One region of the Desulfitobacterium chlororespirans DSM 11544 genome, then DNA from elsewhere that is predicted to be linked to it. Evidence: riboswitches for the same ligand, from Rfam matches in the RefSeq annotation. Region 1 holds a riboswitch; the other holds the start of a gene.
The links. Region 1 has a riboswitch for fluoride ahead of crcB (fluoride efflux transporter CrcB). Riboswitches for the same ligand answer to the same signal wherever they lie in the genome.
Positions count from the first base shown of each region.

Region 2: it holds a riboswitch for fluoride, as region 1 does, so the genes downstream of both, BUA14_RS09870 (universal stress protein) here and crcB (fluoride efflux transporter CrcB) in region 1, are expected to answer to the same signal.

Region 1 covers NZ_FRDN01000015.1:64,053-71,532, forward strand. The annotation lists gene BUA14_RS21685 (nickel-dependent hydrogenase large subunit) at 1-341, shown strand, start outside; gene BUA14_RS21690 (C-GCAxxG-C-C family (seleno)protein) at 467-1,312, shown strand; gene crcB (fluoride efflux transporter CrcB) at 1,473-1,829, opposite strand; gene crcB (fluoride efflux transporter CrcB) at 1,829-2,203, opposite strand; fluoride riboswitch at 2,250-2,310, opposite strand; gene BUA14_RS21705 (hypothetical protein) at 2,443-3,024, shown strand; gene BUA14_RS21710 (LutC/YkgG family protein) at 3,152-3,820, opposite strand; gene BUA14_RS21715 (LutB/LldF family L-lactate oxidation iron-sulfur protein) at 3,820-5,262, opposite strand; gene BUA14_RS21720 ((Fe-S)-binding protein) at 5,265-5,987, opposite strand; gene BUA14_RS28110 (hypothetical protein) at 6,059-6,232, opposite strand; gene BUA14_RS21725 (hypothetical protein) at 6,419-6,619, shown strand; gene BUA14_RS21730 (alpha/beta-type small acid-soluble spore protein) at 6,723-6,929, opposite strand; gene BUA14_RS21735 (YbjN domain-containing protein) at 7,081-7,480, opposite strand, start outside.
Region 2 covers NZ_FRDN01000006.1:324,681-332,160, reverse strand. The annotation lists gene BUA14_RS09910 (B12-binding domain-containing radical SAM protein) at 1-195, opposite strand, end outside; gene BUA14_RS09905 (hypothetical protein) at 291-755, opposite strand; gene BUA14_RS09900 (helix-turn-helix transcriptional regulator) at 752-958, opposite strand; gene BUA14_RS09895 (hypothetical protein) at 1,166-1,534, opposite strand; gene BUA14_RS09890 (RNA polymerase sigma factor) at 1,617-2,189, opposite strand; gene BUA14_RS09885 (GGDEF domain-containing protein) at 2,379-3,509, opposite strand; gene BUA14_RS09880 (spore coat protein) at 3,891-4,142, opposite strand; gene BUA14_RS09875 (hypothetical protein) at 4,158-4,343, opposite strand; gene BUA14_RS09870 (universal stress protein) at 4,476-5,261, opposite strand; fluoride riboswitch at 5,298-5,370, opposite strand; gene BUA14_RS09865 (winged helix-turn-helix transcriptional regulator) at 5,396-5,761, opposite strand; gene BUA14_RS09860 (pyridoxamine 5'-phosphate oxidase family protein) at 5,885-6,190, shown strand; gene BUA14_RS09855 (response regulator transcription factor) at 6,363-7,037, shown strand; gene BUA14_RS09850 (HAMP domain-containing sensor histidine kinase) at 7,034-7,480, shown strand, end outside.

The DNA of each region.
Region 1 (7,480 bases):
AGACCCAACGTCCTGATATTCATGATTCCAGGCACTGGGATCCGCCTGCTCAGGGGCAGGGTGCAGCTCTCAATGAGGCGCCAAGGGGAGCTTTGGGACATTGGCTCAAGATCGATCAACATGTCATCAGCAACTATCAGATGGTGGTTCCCACCACCTGGAATATTTCCCCTCGTGATGAGAAGAACATACCGGGTCCTGTTGAACAAGCCTTGATAGGAGTGCCTGTTGATCCGGATAATCCGGTCAATGTGGTCCGGGTGATTCGTTCTTTTGACCCTTGTCTGGCCTGTGCGGTGCACCTTATTGATGCAGACGGGGAGAAGATAGTGAGGCTCTGATTTCCCGTATTGAACCGAACTCATCGCTGAGTGCTGAGGGGGTGACATGATTTTCAGAACTGGAAAAGGGGTCTAGGGCTTGAGAAAATCTAAAGTAGGATAGTGACGAAAGGGAGGCTGTTTCAATGAGTGAAGAAAAAGATATGTCAAGAAGAAAGTTTTTAAAATCCGGTATTCTGGCGGCGGGAGCTTTAGCTGTTGGCACAAGCATCTTTCATACCCAAGTGGCGGAGGCTGCCCAATTGCCGGAAGGGGAGCATTGCGCACCACCAAGTTTTCCCTACCCTTATGTACAGCTGGACCCGGAAAAAGCCAAGTTGGACGGCTATGCCGGCTATGGCAAATCGAAATGTTCCTATGGTGCCTTTGAGGCGGTTATCGGTCAATTAAGAGAAAAGATCGGTTATCCCTACACCCATGTCCCTACTCAGGTTCTGGGCTGGGGCGGTACCGGCGGCGGAGGCTGGGGTACCCTGTGCGGCGCCCTGATCGGTGCGGCTACGGCCATTAACTACACCATGCCTAAGAGTGATGCGGATAAAGTGGTCAGCGAATTGTTCGGCTGGTATTGCGACTATGCTTTCCCTGAATTTATGCCGGAAGCAGGCAAGGCTTTGGAATATGAGGGGCCTATCGAAAAAAGTGTCGCCAAATCACCTCTCTGTCACGTTTCCGTGAGCGTGTGGTGTGATACCAGTGGTCTCAAGGCTGAGAGCAAGGCCAGAAGTGAGCGCTGCGCCCGCATTACGGCAGATGTAGCCGCTAAAGCCGTGGAGCTTTTAAATCAATTCCATAGCAAGAATTTCAAAGCCGTTTATAAGAATGAAGTGGTGGATGACTGCATGATCTGTCATGGTAAGGGACATTCTTTGGAAAATACCCGGGGCATGATGGACTGTGAACAATGTCATACCGATGTTGATCCCAATAATCTGGTCGATCATATTAAGCGAAGCTGGGATCTGCTGTAGTACTATGAGCGGTGGATATTCGTATTCGTCGGATATTCTTCGCCGATGATGGACATATGGAATCTAAAAATTACGGAGTCTGAAAGCCAAAATAGAGGCCAATAGCCAAAGTCGTCCTCTCTCCACGAGTAGTGGGGGAGGACGGCTTTTTTGATGAACATCAACGAAAAAAGCTGCCTAGCCAATAACCTAAATAGGCAAGGGCAATTCCGCCACCGTAGGTGATGGTCGTATAAAGTATAAATACTCGATGCTCCTTTTTTAATTGCAGCTGGGCCATTTCCAGTTTTAGTGTCGAGAAAGTAGTAAATGCGCCTAAGAAACCTGTTCCCAGCAAGAGTGTTGTTGCCGTACTTAGATTGGCCCCGATTATGGCTCCTAAAAGAAATGCTCCGGATAAATTTACAGTTAGCGTGCCTATCGGTAGTTTTTCGCCATTTAATTTCTTGCTGAAGAAATAACGAAAAATTGCTCCGAAGAACCCGCCCATACCAACCAAAAGGATATGTGATGCCATCACGATTCCTGCACCTCTTTACTTACATTTAAACCTAAGTGGCTCATTGCTAATCCCCCAAAGAGGCTCATTACTACGTAAACCATACCTAAAAAGTTATTTCCATCCTGAAATAACCTGAGCGTCTCGACACTCAGGGCGGAAAAGGTTGTAAAAGAACCAATGAACCCTGTTCCTATTGCTGTAGAAAGATGTGGGGATAGGCGGGCTTTCTTGAATACATGGCTTGTCAGCCAGGCTAAGAGAAAGCTCCCCAACAGATTTATGGTTAAGGTTGCAAAAGGAAACAGACTATCTGCAAGTAATAAAACGCTGATTAAATATCTGAGAATTGCCCCTAACATTCCCGCGATACCTATCCATAAGTAAATCATGCTCAGCTCACTCCTCAAATATAAAAAGACTCCTGCCAGCAATAGATTACCAGCAGGAGTCATCAGCCATTCGGCGGTTAAAGGCGAACTCCATCGCCTATCTAGTTCATGGTGATATTATATACTTTATTTTATTAAAAAGAAAGCGGTTCTATAAAAACATTGCTGCAATGCATAGGAAACAGGAATGTGAAGAACACTAAAAGATGTTTGTTTAGAAGGAGGTGGCGAGCCAGTCCATGAGCTTTGGAGATAAGTTTACAAAGTGGAGCAGTATTATAGCTACGGTTGGAACCTGCATTTTGGCACTTACCGCCACGATTACTGTTACAGTTACGCTCAATGCCTGGAAAATTGATCGTGAATCTTCACGCCCTTACTTATCCCTGCGGGAGTCACCTCAGGTTGAATTGAAATCCGGTCTGCGCTTAGAGTTCAAATTCAGTAATGTAGGAATTCATCCTGCAGTGAATTTGGCCAGCCGAACCATAGTTTTTGCGGAAAAATTGCAAGACAAGCCCATTCATAATGAACCCAATTACTTAGTGAATGAAATCCCTCAAGACATGAGCTCCAGTTTAGTGATTGCGTTGGATCCTTATGAAGTGGATATCAGCGAGCCTGATGTAAATCCCTACTATATTGTCCTGCACCTGGAGTATGTTGATCCCATCATCAATCAGCAGTATCAGCAAACCCTCTATTACCGGTGGAGCGGCATCAAGGGAGGAGAGGGTCAGCCCGTAGTTCATGTGGAAGTACGCGAGAAAGAGAATATCATCAATTACTTTGCAGCCCAGAGTATAAACATGGATCTATAGACATCTTGGCAATCAAGATCAGATGTATGGCTAAAAAAGATGTGTTATTAAAAGAAAGGCGGGAACTCAAAGGTTAAGTTGAGTTCCCGCCCTGTTTTCGGAGTATTCTCTCAGAATGGCTCTCCTATTAATCCATCATAAGGATGCAATAAACTTCCACGGGACCGTGAACACCGATGGAAAGATCCATCTCAATGTCTGAGGTGCGGCTTGGTCCGGAGATGATTTCAATAGCAGCCGGGATATCTGTTCCCATAAGTTCATCCAGGACCTGGTCGAGACTGTCCCTGAGGAAGGAGGCCGGGATAAAGGCCAGATGGCGAATGGGCACCAGGCTGACGGCCCGACCCCGCTTGGCACTGCTTTTCAAAACGAGAGATCCGGATTGGGCTATGCCGAAGTCGGCTCCGGTAATGCCTAACTCCATCTTATCCATGATGGCGTTGCGTTCCGGGGCAGGAAGGTCAGCATAGGAACGGGCCGGCCAGCCCAGCTCTTCCAAACAGGCGCGGGCCATAGTAGGGAGCTCATTCCAGACCACAATGGAGTTGGGGTTAAGCCACTGAGGGCTTTCACCGAACCACTCCCGCAAAGCCAGGGCCGCTTCTTTAGCGGTAGAAGCTTGCACGGCTTTACCGCCCATGGCTTCATACATTTTCATGAATTTATCAATCCGTTCCTCTTGGGAGTCCAGCCGGTAGAGGGGGAATTTAAGCTTGATAGGTTCTACAGAGGTTGGAGTGGGACGTCCCAGTTTTTTAGCGATATTGGCGATAAATGCTTGACGATCACTCATTATTGATCACCTCGCTGCATAGTTTTTAGTTCCTTCTCCAACTCCGGCCATTGATCCCGGAACATTTGCTTGGCTACAGGGGGTAAGGTCTTGCTGTTGGTCCAATTGCTGAGCGGCGGCGGTCCTGAGGCAATTCTGCCGTTGCGCATGAGGATAAATTGGAATTTCGAGCCTAAGTGGACAAATTTGCTGAGTGTCTTTGGGTGGGAGAAGTAATAGCCATAGTATTTGAATATCTTCTTTTCCACACCCGAAGTATAGCCTTTGAGCACCTTGCGGTCCCGATGCTTGACGATTAAATCCTGGAGTGGAATCCGTACCGGGCAAGCTTCGGAGCAGGCCGCACAGAGAGAGGAGTAGTAGGGGAGATGTCCCCATTTCTCATAATTCTGTTCCAAGAGGGGAGTAATGACGACGCCGATGGGGCCTGAATAAACAGAGCCGTAAGCATGTCCGCCAACCTGGCGATAAACGGGACAGACATTGAAGCAGGCTCCGCAGCGGATGCAGCGCAGTGATGAGCGGAAATCCTCATCTCCTAAGATTTCCGAGCGATTGTGATCAAGAATGACCAAATGCCATTCCTTAGGTCCGTCGAGATCTCCTTCCTGCTTGGGAGGTGTAATCATCGTGGTGTAGACCGAGAGGCGCTGTCCTGTGGCGCTGCGGGCCAGCAGGTTAAGAAGAACGCTGAGCTCTTTATATGAAGGGACAATCCGCTCCATCCCCATCATGGTGATTTGTACCTCGGGCAAGGTGCTGGTCATCCGGCCGTTTCCTTCATTGGTAACCATAGTAATGGTTCCTGTATCCGCAACGGCAAAGTTACAGCCGGTTATCCCGATTTTACTGGTCAGGAATTTTTCCCGCAGCTGTTCCCGGGCAAATTTGGTCAGGGTTGGGGTATCTGAATCCAGTGGATGTCCGGCTATGGGCTCGAATAATTTGGCAATTTGGTCGCGGTTTTTATGCATGGCCGGAACGATGATGTGTGAAGGGGGTTCATTGGCGATCTGGATAATATACTCCGCTAAATCAGTCTCAACAACTTCAATACCGTCTTTCTCCAGGGCGGGGTTAAGGTGAATTTCTTCCGTAATCATGGATTTGGATTTGATCACTGATTTGAAGCCATGCTTTTGGAAAATCTCCTGAACGATTCTTACGCCATCTTCCGGCGTTTTGGCCAGATGAACGTGGCCACCGTTCTTTTCTACATTTTCAATGAGCATGTCAAGGTAGTAATCCAGGTTTTCAACGACGTGGTTACGGATTCTTTCTCCCACCTGGCGCCATTCTTCCCAGTTCCCCAGCTCTTCTGTAATAGCCAGTTTATTGTTTCTCAGCCTATCCGTAGCCCGGCGGGTTGCCTTGCGCAGAAAATCATCTTTAAGAGCTTTATCTAAAGCGGCATCAACGTCATAGTGATTATCCAGTGACATAGTTACATCCCCTTTCCGAGCAATTGAATGACATGCATAGCCGGAATGGAGCGGCCGTGCTTCTCCATATAGCCGGATATATTCATAAGGCAGCCCATATCCAATCCAGTCAGAATATCGGCACCGGAGGCCAAAACATGTTCAGCTTTTTCGGCGACCATGGCCTCGGATATTTTGGGCATCTTAATGGAGAAAGTGCCGCCAAAGCCGCAACAGAGATGAGCTTCCGGCAAGGGGAGTATCTCTAAGCCTTGTATGTTCTCCAGGATAGCCATAGGCTCATCACGAAGCCCCAAAAGACGGGTGGCATGACAGGAAGGATGATAGGTGACCTTAGCCTGATAACGGGCACCGAGATCCGGGGTTTTAAGGACATTGACCACGAATTGGGTGAACTCATAGCTTTTGTCGATCAAGTCTTTGGCTTTTTTGGCATACACAGGATCATCCTTAAATAAGGCGGGATAATTGTGATGGATCATGCCGATACAAGAGCCGCTGGGAGCTACCACGACTTCACTGTTTTCGAAAGCATCAATGGTCGCCCGGGCTACTGTGCGGGTATCGTCCATGTAACCGGAATTAAAGGAGATCTGGCCGCAGCAAAATTGCCCTTCAGGAAAGTCTACAGTATGCCCTAAACGGGTGAAAATTTTGGCCATGGTTTCACCAAGATCCGGAAACATGGTGTCCCCGAGGCAGGTAATAAAGAGCGAGATTTTCATGAAAGCTACAGTCCCTTCATTTGAAGCTTGATTTCCTAAGTTTCTTCTATTATGGCATGAATTATTTGGATTTATCCACCCAGCACGGGAACATTGGGTTCTTCATACCAAAGGCAGACGAGATGGGTTTGACCTGTACTTTGAGTGACATTGACAATTTTGACCCAGCGATTATCCTCCAGCCATTGATTCAATTCCTGCTCAAGAAGTCGTGGGTCGGGAGAACTGATCGCCTTAACCTTCACAAGTGAACTCCTTTCTTAATCATCATCTTTTTTGTGTACGCAGAATGTTAAAGTAAATCCTGAAAGCATTGCTTTCAAATTTTGTTTGCTTGGCAAGGCTATATTCTTCATTATTATATCAAATTGGGAGATATTACTAAAGTTTTTTGTATGATTTAGGGGAAAATAAGCTTGAGGTGATAAGAGATGCCTAGAAAAAATGGCAATAAACCCCAGAAGGAAGAATTAAAGAAAATAGAATTAACCCTCAAGAATATTCAGAAAAACGAACAATTTCTTGCCGAGAATGCCGAGGAACTTTCACCCCATCAATTAAAAGATGTGCGAAAACACTTAGATGCCAAGAAGAAGTTTCTGACCGAGACAGACGGAACGATTAAATACTAAGAATAAAGAGCGGGATAACCGCTCTTTATTGCATCATTAGCACCTATGTCCCCAAATGGTAAGAGGTATCCTTGCGGATACCTCTTATCAGGTTAATGTACGGTTAGATGCGGGTTCCTCTTTTGAGGTTTTCTTCTGCAAACTGAATCATGCGTTTGGTCATCATGCCGCCGACAGATCCGTTTTCACGGCTGGTGCGGTCACCGCCCAATTGAACGCCGAGTTCATTTGCGATCTCATACTTGAATTGATCCAGTGATTGTGTGGCACCTTGAACTGCTGGTTGATTAGTACTTCTTTCTCCTGCCATTTTAGGGTCCCTCCTTAAGTTTTTGTATTTGTTAGTGAGACGGTCTTATTATCTGAATCAGCAGGAGAAAATAAACAGGTAATTGTTGGTTTAATCAGCAAAGAACAACTATTAATGCCAATAACAGGAGAATAAGCATCATGTTAATAGATTATGACTCATCATCCTGGGAACATACCCGTACTGCTTCCTCAGCCAAATAGTCTTCGGATACGATTTTGATAAATCCAGGATAATAAGTATCAAAGGTTTGCGCACCGTTCCAGATTAGATTAATAAGCTGTTCCTGGGAAGGCTCTGAATTGGCTGAATCCAGGTAAGTCCGAAAGCGAATTTCGCCATCATCCATATCCATTTCAAAATTGCCGATGGCAAGTTCATAATTAATCCGATTCATGAAGTTGCAGACTTCTACGCGCTTGGCAAAAGGTATTTTCTGCTTGATATGTGTATTGCAAAGCAGAGATTCCTGCTCTTCATCGACAATAATGAAAGAGACGAAATCACAGTTAATACCGCGAATTTCTAAGCGAAACAACTCGTTCTTTTGA
Region 2 (7,480 bases), on a different contig from region 1:
AATGGTGATGCCAACCAGCTCCGCGCCGCAAGCATAATCTATTTTCTCCACATTCTCATTTACCATAATCACCTCGTGACCCTCAGGTGTGAGACCCATCAGAGTAAGCAATGACAAGGGAGGAGCCATCCGGGTCTTTAGATCCGTATCCATAGGCCTTTTATTCATTTTAGGCTGGATCAGTACAATTTTCATAATCTCTTATCTCCACTGCTGTTTTCCAGCTTCTAATTTCCAGCTACTATCTTCTATCTTTTAGCTTTTATCTACTATCCACCAGCTTCTATCTTTTACCTCCATCTGCATATCAGCACATAAACCAGATCCGCCAGGACTACCGTCACCCAATGGATAACGATAAACAGCGTAAACTTTTCCACAATACCGTTAGGTTCACTTAAAACCAGCAAATAGAATATGGCAATAGCGGCGAGAGTAAGAATCGTCGCTACCGCCAAGCACTTGAGCAGGACGTCTGTGTGATATTCATCATAAGGGTGCCTGCGCGTCAAAAGCATCAACACAACCAAAATAGACAGGGCTATCAGGGTATAGGCGATGTAAGCATGATATCCGGACGCCAGAAAATGGCTCCAGCCGGTCCAAAAGGAATCTCTGCCGTCCGACCGGTCGTAGTACAAAATATTAACAAACTCAACATGACCGGAAGTTATCAGAAAGATTAAACTGTAGAAAGCAGTAAAGAGGCTTAGTCCGATAGCATTGGTGGCCGGATTCTTAAGCAGTTGCTTCATTTTCTATCCTCCTCAATGAAAAGAAAGAGTTCCTCAATGGACACCTTAAAAAGTTTGGCCAGATCATAAGCAAGCCATAGGGAAGGATCAAATTTACCTGTCTCTATGGCATTGATGGCTTGACGGGAAACTCCCACTTTTTCTCCCAGCTCTTTTTGAGTAAGTCCCCATTCTTCGCGAAGACGCTTTACATTATTCTGCACGGCATTACCCCCTGTTATGATGTCAGGTACACCTTACATAAAAATAGCAGATCGGCGGTATGGTGTCAAGTCAACCTTACATTATGGATAAAAAACACTATATTCCCTCCATCCTTCTCTATTTTTGCTCTAATAAAAAAACCGCACGAACTAATCATGCGGATCTTTTATGCTGAGAATCAGGTGACAAAAGATGTTATGGATAAATTATTGCCCCAGCATTTCATCAAGATAGGTTTGGGCTTTTGCGGGGTTAGCCATTGACTTATCCATCGGCAGGTCAAACACGACGCTTGCCCCATCAAAATTCGGGTCGGCTGTCAGCACACCCGTATTTTCATCATACTTAAATGCCTCTGAATTGTAGAACGAGCCAGTATTAACGCCGAGATATAAGCCTCTGTCAGCAAACATGGCTACTTCGTCGCAGTCAATGATTCGGTACATTACGCCATCCACGACATTTTCGATATAGCCGCCGTTCAGGGTATGGGCATTGACTTGCCACGGCTTCAGCCCCTTGATATAGGGGGAAACATAGAACGACGGGTAATTCTCATCCTGCGCAGCCGGCATAGGCCTCCCGTCCTTCTTTTGGATGGCAACCACGGTGTAGGTGCGGTCGCTGAGAATATCGCCATTGCTGTTGTAGGTGGGGTTATCGGTAATGTCCTGGCCCGACACAAGGCCGAGCAGGGTAAATGTATAATCGCCTGATGAAACGGACTGATTGATGTGCCACCAATCCTTTCTCGACAAGTTTTCTCGCTTTGAATAATCTGCTCTTGACCGTACCGGCCGGTAACTTCAAGGTTACGGCTATATCCGGCACACTCATTTCCACCGTATAGTACAGGATTGTCGGGATTTTGAATTTATCAGGCAAGGCTTCAACCAATTCCTGGACGATACGAATTTCCTCCTGCTCCATAAAGCTGACTTCCGTACTGACGTTACTCGGCACATTTTCGTCTAACGGCTCTGCGGGAGCCAAGCGGTTGCGGCGGGCATACTTGCGTTTCCAGCCTTTCCAGATAAAAACGGCTGTGGAAAAGATAAAGCCTTTGGGATTGGCCGAATCATTTAATTTGGGTAGTTGTTCAAATATCTTTGAAAATGTTTCTTGAAATAAATCGTCTGCATCCTCTCTGGAATATGTAAGGCTGCGGCAAAACTTATAAAGGGAATCGCCGTACTCGTCCACGAGGCCGGCAAGCATAACAAGTTCCAATGTAGACCTCCTTTCGAAATCCCGTACACCTGTAAATAGTCGCGGAATCATGAACGGTTCACTTATATATAAAGATTCCTAATCAAAGAATAGGTATCAGGTATGTAGATGAATACAAAGCAGGGCTGATGCAAAACGAAAACTATTGTTCGTTGAGCAGCAGCCCCTTCTATTCCCATATCTTTATTTTTAAGCATTTTTTTGTTTGTCCATATACATCAATTGATCTATTCTTTTCAGAAAAGCCGTGGTTGTCGTTTCCGGTTCCTTTGCACAGCAATCATAGCCGATGCTGAGGCAGATCTCATAGGGAGTTATCTTTTCCAGATTAAACTGCGACACTTTTTCACTAAACCTCTGCACCGCTGAGATAAGCTCCGCCCGGTCATCAATTTCCATAACTATAACAAACTCATCTCCACCGTATCTGGCGATAAAATCCGTTTTTCGGAAAGTTTTTCTAAGAATTTGCGCTGTATATTTTAATGCCTGGTCGCCACTGTCATGCCCATAGGAGTCGTTGATGGTTTTAAAAGAATCTATATCAATCATAATACCGGCAATCAGATGATGGCGCTGATTTTTTATCTTCTCCTGAAGATAATTATCAAGATATCTCCGATTATAAACACCTGTCAGATAATCCGTATTCAGCTGATCTTTTTGGATATTGATAAAGATAATCAAGATAGATAAGGTTGAAGCTATCCAAATCATGACTGCTCCGGGAAACATGAATTGAATAACCCCGCCTACCATCGGCGGAATGGCAAAAAAGAGCAGGTACGCATACTCTTTTTGATCGATTTTTTTCCTGTTCCTGATTAAGAATGCGCTGGTGTAAATGATCATATAAAGGCATATTCCTAACAGAAGAAAAATAAAACGGCCTCGATGATAACCATTGTCCTCGTCAAAGATAAAGTAAATATTCGTAAAAATACTGGCAACGGATAAAATCAAGTTGACTAAAACCGGAAGGAGTATGGGGAATAACACTTTGGTCAAACGCTCTTTGCTGCTATAAATATAAAAATCCACATAATAGTACCAGATCATACAAATGACCGGATTTAAAGTATTATAGAATATGATTGACGCTATACTCAGCGTTCTCGCCAGGCTGCCCGGCTCACCATCTAAGATCCATAGCATCGAGTCCAACACCAAAAGAAGAACATTGGTGGAAATCAAAAGAAAAAAAAGCTTCTGATCCAGTGAATACTGACGGTCTGGGCGACGCATGTTCAAAAAAATTACGCATAAGATGGTAATCGCAAAAAAATTTAATTCCACATAGTGTACTATCAATGGCATCATTATAGGGTCACTTCCTCAGAACTTTAAATCTTCCTATTTTCCAGCGCCATGCCACAAACAAGTGAAACTGAGAGCCTTAATATCTTTAATTCTACAAAATAGATCATAAAACCTTGTCGTGGCCGTTTTTTATATATTCCAGAACACGATCAGCTCCTAATCTATAAAGAAAACCCCGGCTTCGCCGTGCCTTAAACCCATGCTTGCAAATGAGGCGAAGTCGCTGGTTGCCCTTATACTAACTGGAATCTTGTCTTTCCCAATACTCCTTCAGTTGTTGAATTGCCTATAGATTTACTATATAAATAAAAAAGCCTGGCCTAAAGCCAAGCTTTTCTATTCGTTTAAATTTCAGTTGAATCCAGTTTAAAGTTTTTCTTATTATTGGCCGGTAACCTGGGATTTAGTCTGCTGGACTTCATCATCTTTAGCCATAAGAGCAGGCTTATAATACCCTTTAGCCTGGGCCATCTGGAACAGCTTATACTGGGATGCTTCATCGTTATTGCGGATCTGTTGAATGGTAGAACGCAGCTCGGGGTTCGCGCATTCGGAAATAGTGTTGGCATAGAAGGTCAGACTGCTCTTTACAGAGGAAAGAGCATCATTGACCATGACTTTTTCGTCTATCATTTCTTATTTCCTCCTTTAGTTCAAAAAGCCTAACAATTGTTGTTTGGTTTTCATAGCATCCTGTGCACCATCTGAAAAAAATTGCTTAATTTCAGGATCGGTCGCTTGCTGGGCATAAGCCTGCAATTTTTGGTGGGCAGTTTCATGAGCACCAATCAAATGGCGCAGATTTTGCAGTTCAACTTGGTTTAATTGTGACATATTAAAAACTCCTTTCAAGATATTTCCGTACTTAGTATTTCAGAATGCAGGCATAATATTCATGATAAAACACTCAGTTTCCAATCATACCGTTTCGGTATATCAAATTCATCCTATGACACGGGGCTTTCACTATATCTCTATACTTTCAAATCTTGTTGCATAATGAAATTTTAATAGCTTGGTCATTTGTGTGTTGACGATTTCAATATGATCCATCTTTCCAAAATTCACTAAAATCTCCAAGCGAATTTCCCGCTCATCCCCTTCATTAAGATCATAGTAGGGGGGTTGATGGTTTTGCGGAGGAAGCATCCAGGTACCCCCATCAGGATTATAAGTCAAATGATTCATACGGAGACTGCCTTCAATCACAGTAATTTTATATATACATTTGCCGACCTGAACCGGAAGCAGACAGGAATTTGGTCCAAGGCTGAGCTGCCCACTAAGGGTGATGATATCGTCCAGGTATTCGCATTGGTGCATTTTTCGCGGGGATTTTTTAGTATCACTGTTTTCCGGAACAATCATAACGATGCATTTTGCATATTTAACGACATGTTCTGTAACAGAACCGATTTTCTGAACCCATCCTATCCTGGTCGATTTCGTCATCACGATAATATCTGTGTCGTTTTGCCTGGCACAAGTTAAAATTGCCTCGCCGGCATGCCCAAATACGACTTCCTTTTTGAGGTCATAACCGTTTAATTGATATGCCACGGCATCCAAAGTTGATTCTAACGGAGATTTTGCTTTTTCAACTTCTTTCTCCGAATACAAATGTTCTACATCTTCCCGGACCATTAAGAGAACGATTCTTACATCATTTGGTTGATAAAGTGACTTCACCAAATCGACAGATTTCATGCTTCGCTCTGTCCCATCAATAGGAATCAAAATGTTTCTCACCATTTTTCATCTCCTCAAATAAAGAAGCTGACGATTCTGCTCCAGGCAGAAGTCATCAGCTTTAAAAGCGGTTCCGGCAATGCCGAGGGAGTACTTCATTCCCTTTGCGTTATTGTAGCATATATACAGCCTTCTTTTCAAGATTCCTTCGTATGAACCTTGACACCCCATTGGGCCAGTTGCATCAGAATAGGCATCAGATCGTCGCAGGCCTCGGTGAGTGTATATTCGACCCGCACAGGCATCTCCATATACTGCCGGCGGACGATCAGCCCGTCCTCCTCCAGTTCCTTTAATGAACTAACCAGCATGGTGTTCGTGATCCCGGCAATTTTGCGCTTCAGGGTATTATATCGCGTCGTCCCGTCCTGATGGAGCGCGCATAGTATGGACAGCTTCCACTTCCCGCCGATGATCTTCAGCGCGCTTCCCAGCGGACAGTACTCCATGCAGGGGCATTTGGTTTCGCAGGAGACGACACACTTTACATCTCTCTCAGTCATATTTTCCTTACCTGCCTATAATTTTCTGCGTACTTGAATTTAATTTCTATTATACTAATATTGTACTAGGTAGCAATTTAAGAGTAAATAGCTATCTAGTACTTTACATAAGGAGAGGATAAAATGATTATCAACGACGACATCAAAGCTGTTATTGAGGGTTCCGCCTTTGTTACGCTTGTCACAGTAGGATCAGACGGAACACCACACCCGATCATCGCCGGCAAAGGTGAGGTTTCGGGAGATCAGGTGATTTTCGGCATCTATAAGATGGAAGTCACGCAGAAGAACCTGAAAACAAACGATAAGGCATGGATTGTCGGCGCTACCAAAGAAGGCGGCCCGAAAGGTTATCGCCTTTCCGGCACAGCCCAAGCCGTCGACAAACAGCTCATCTTCACTGCACAAACAGCGGAGAAGATGCTATAAGGTGAGGGTTTAATCTTAATCTTTCCAGCTGATCAAAAAGCCACCGGGCTAATAATACCCTGTGGCTTTTTATGTATATAAATTTGCTCTTGGGTCATAGTGAGGACATATTGGTTTGTTATACTGTCGGAGAAATTTACCCCAACTATACCCCGGAAAGGTGATACAGCCGATGTTTAGAATATTGGTGGTTGAGGATAACAAAAATCTTAGAACACTCATAGCGGCCCGCCTGAAACAAGCCGGCTATCAGGCTTTTCAGGCAGTGGATGGAGAAAAAGCGCTGGCGATTCTTGACAGTGAACAAATCGATCTCATGATAACCGATATCATGATGCCGGTCATCAATGGTTATCAACTGACAGAAATGCTGCGGCAGGCTCATTATGATCTGCCGGTTCTTATGGTTACTGCCAAGGAAAGTTTTGCAGACAAGGAAAAAGGGTTCCGGGTCGGTACGGATGATTATATGGTAAAGCCCATCAATATGAATGAATTGATCCTGCGGGTGGAAGCGATTTTACGGCGTGCAAAAATTGCCAACGACCATAAACTGCAGATTGGGAATGTGGTGCTGGATTATGATACCTTAACGGTTACCGCACCTGATATGACCTATGAGCTTCCTAAAAAAGAATTTTATCTTCTGTTTAAATTGTTAAGCTATCCGAAAAAGATTTTTACCCGCCAGCAGCTCATGGATGAAATCTGGGGTATGGACTCGGAAGCCAATGACCGTACGGTGGACAGCCATATCAAGAAGCTCCGCAAGAAATTTGAAAGCCGGCCGGAATTTCAAATTATAACCATCCGCGGACTGGGCTACAAAGCGGAGAGAATGCTATGATCAAAAAAATATCCCGTTCTATCCGTGCCAAATCCACACTGATCGCTTTGGTTATTCTGTGCTTTTCCTGTGCCGCCTCCTTGGGGCTTGCTACAGGATATTACACGCTGTTTTTGAACGACGGCCGGGAATTGGCACCAGGCACGCTGATTTGTTTGCTGGCAGGGGTCGTCGTGGCTTGCTCTGTTATCGGCTTTATCCTGCTTTATTTTGCCGCTAAATTTATCTCCGATCCTCTGATTCATATGAGCACCGCAACCAAGGAGATCGCGAAGGGCAACTTTGACGTTGTCATTGAGCATAAGAGCGAAGATGAATTAGGAATACTGGCCAAAAATTTCACCCTAATGGCTGCTGAGCTAAAAACAATGGAGTACCTGCGCAAAGACTTTATGAGCAATGTCTCCCACGAATTCAAGACCCCCATAGCCTCTATTCAAGGT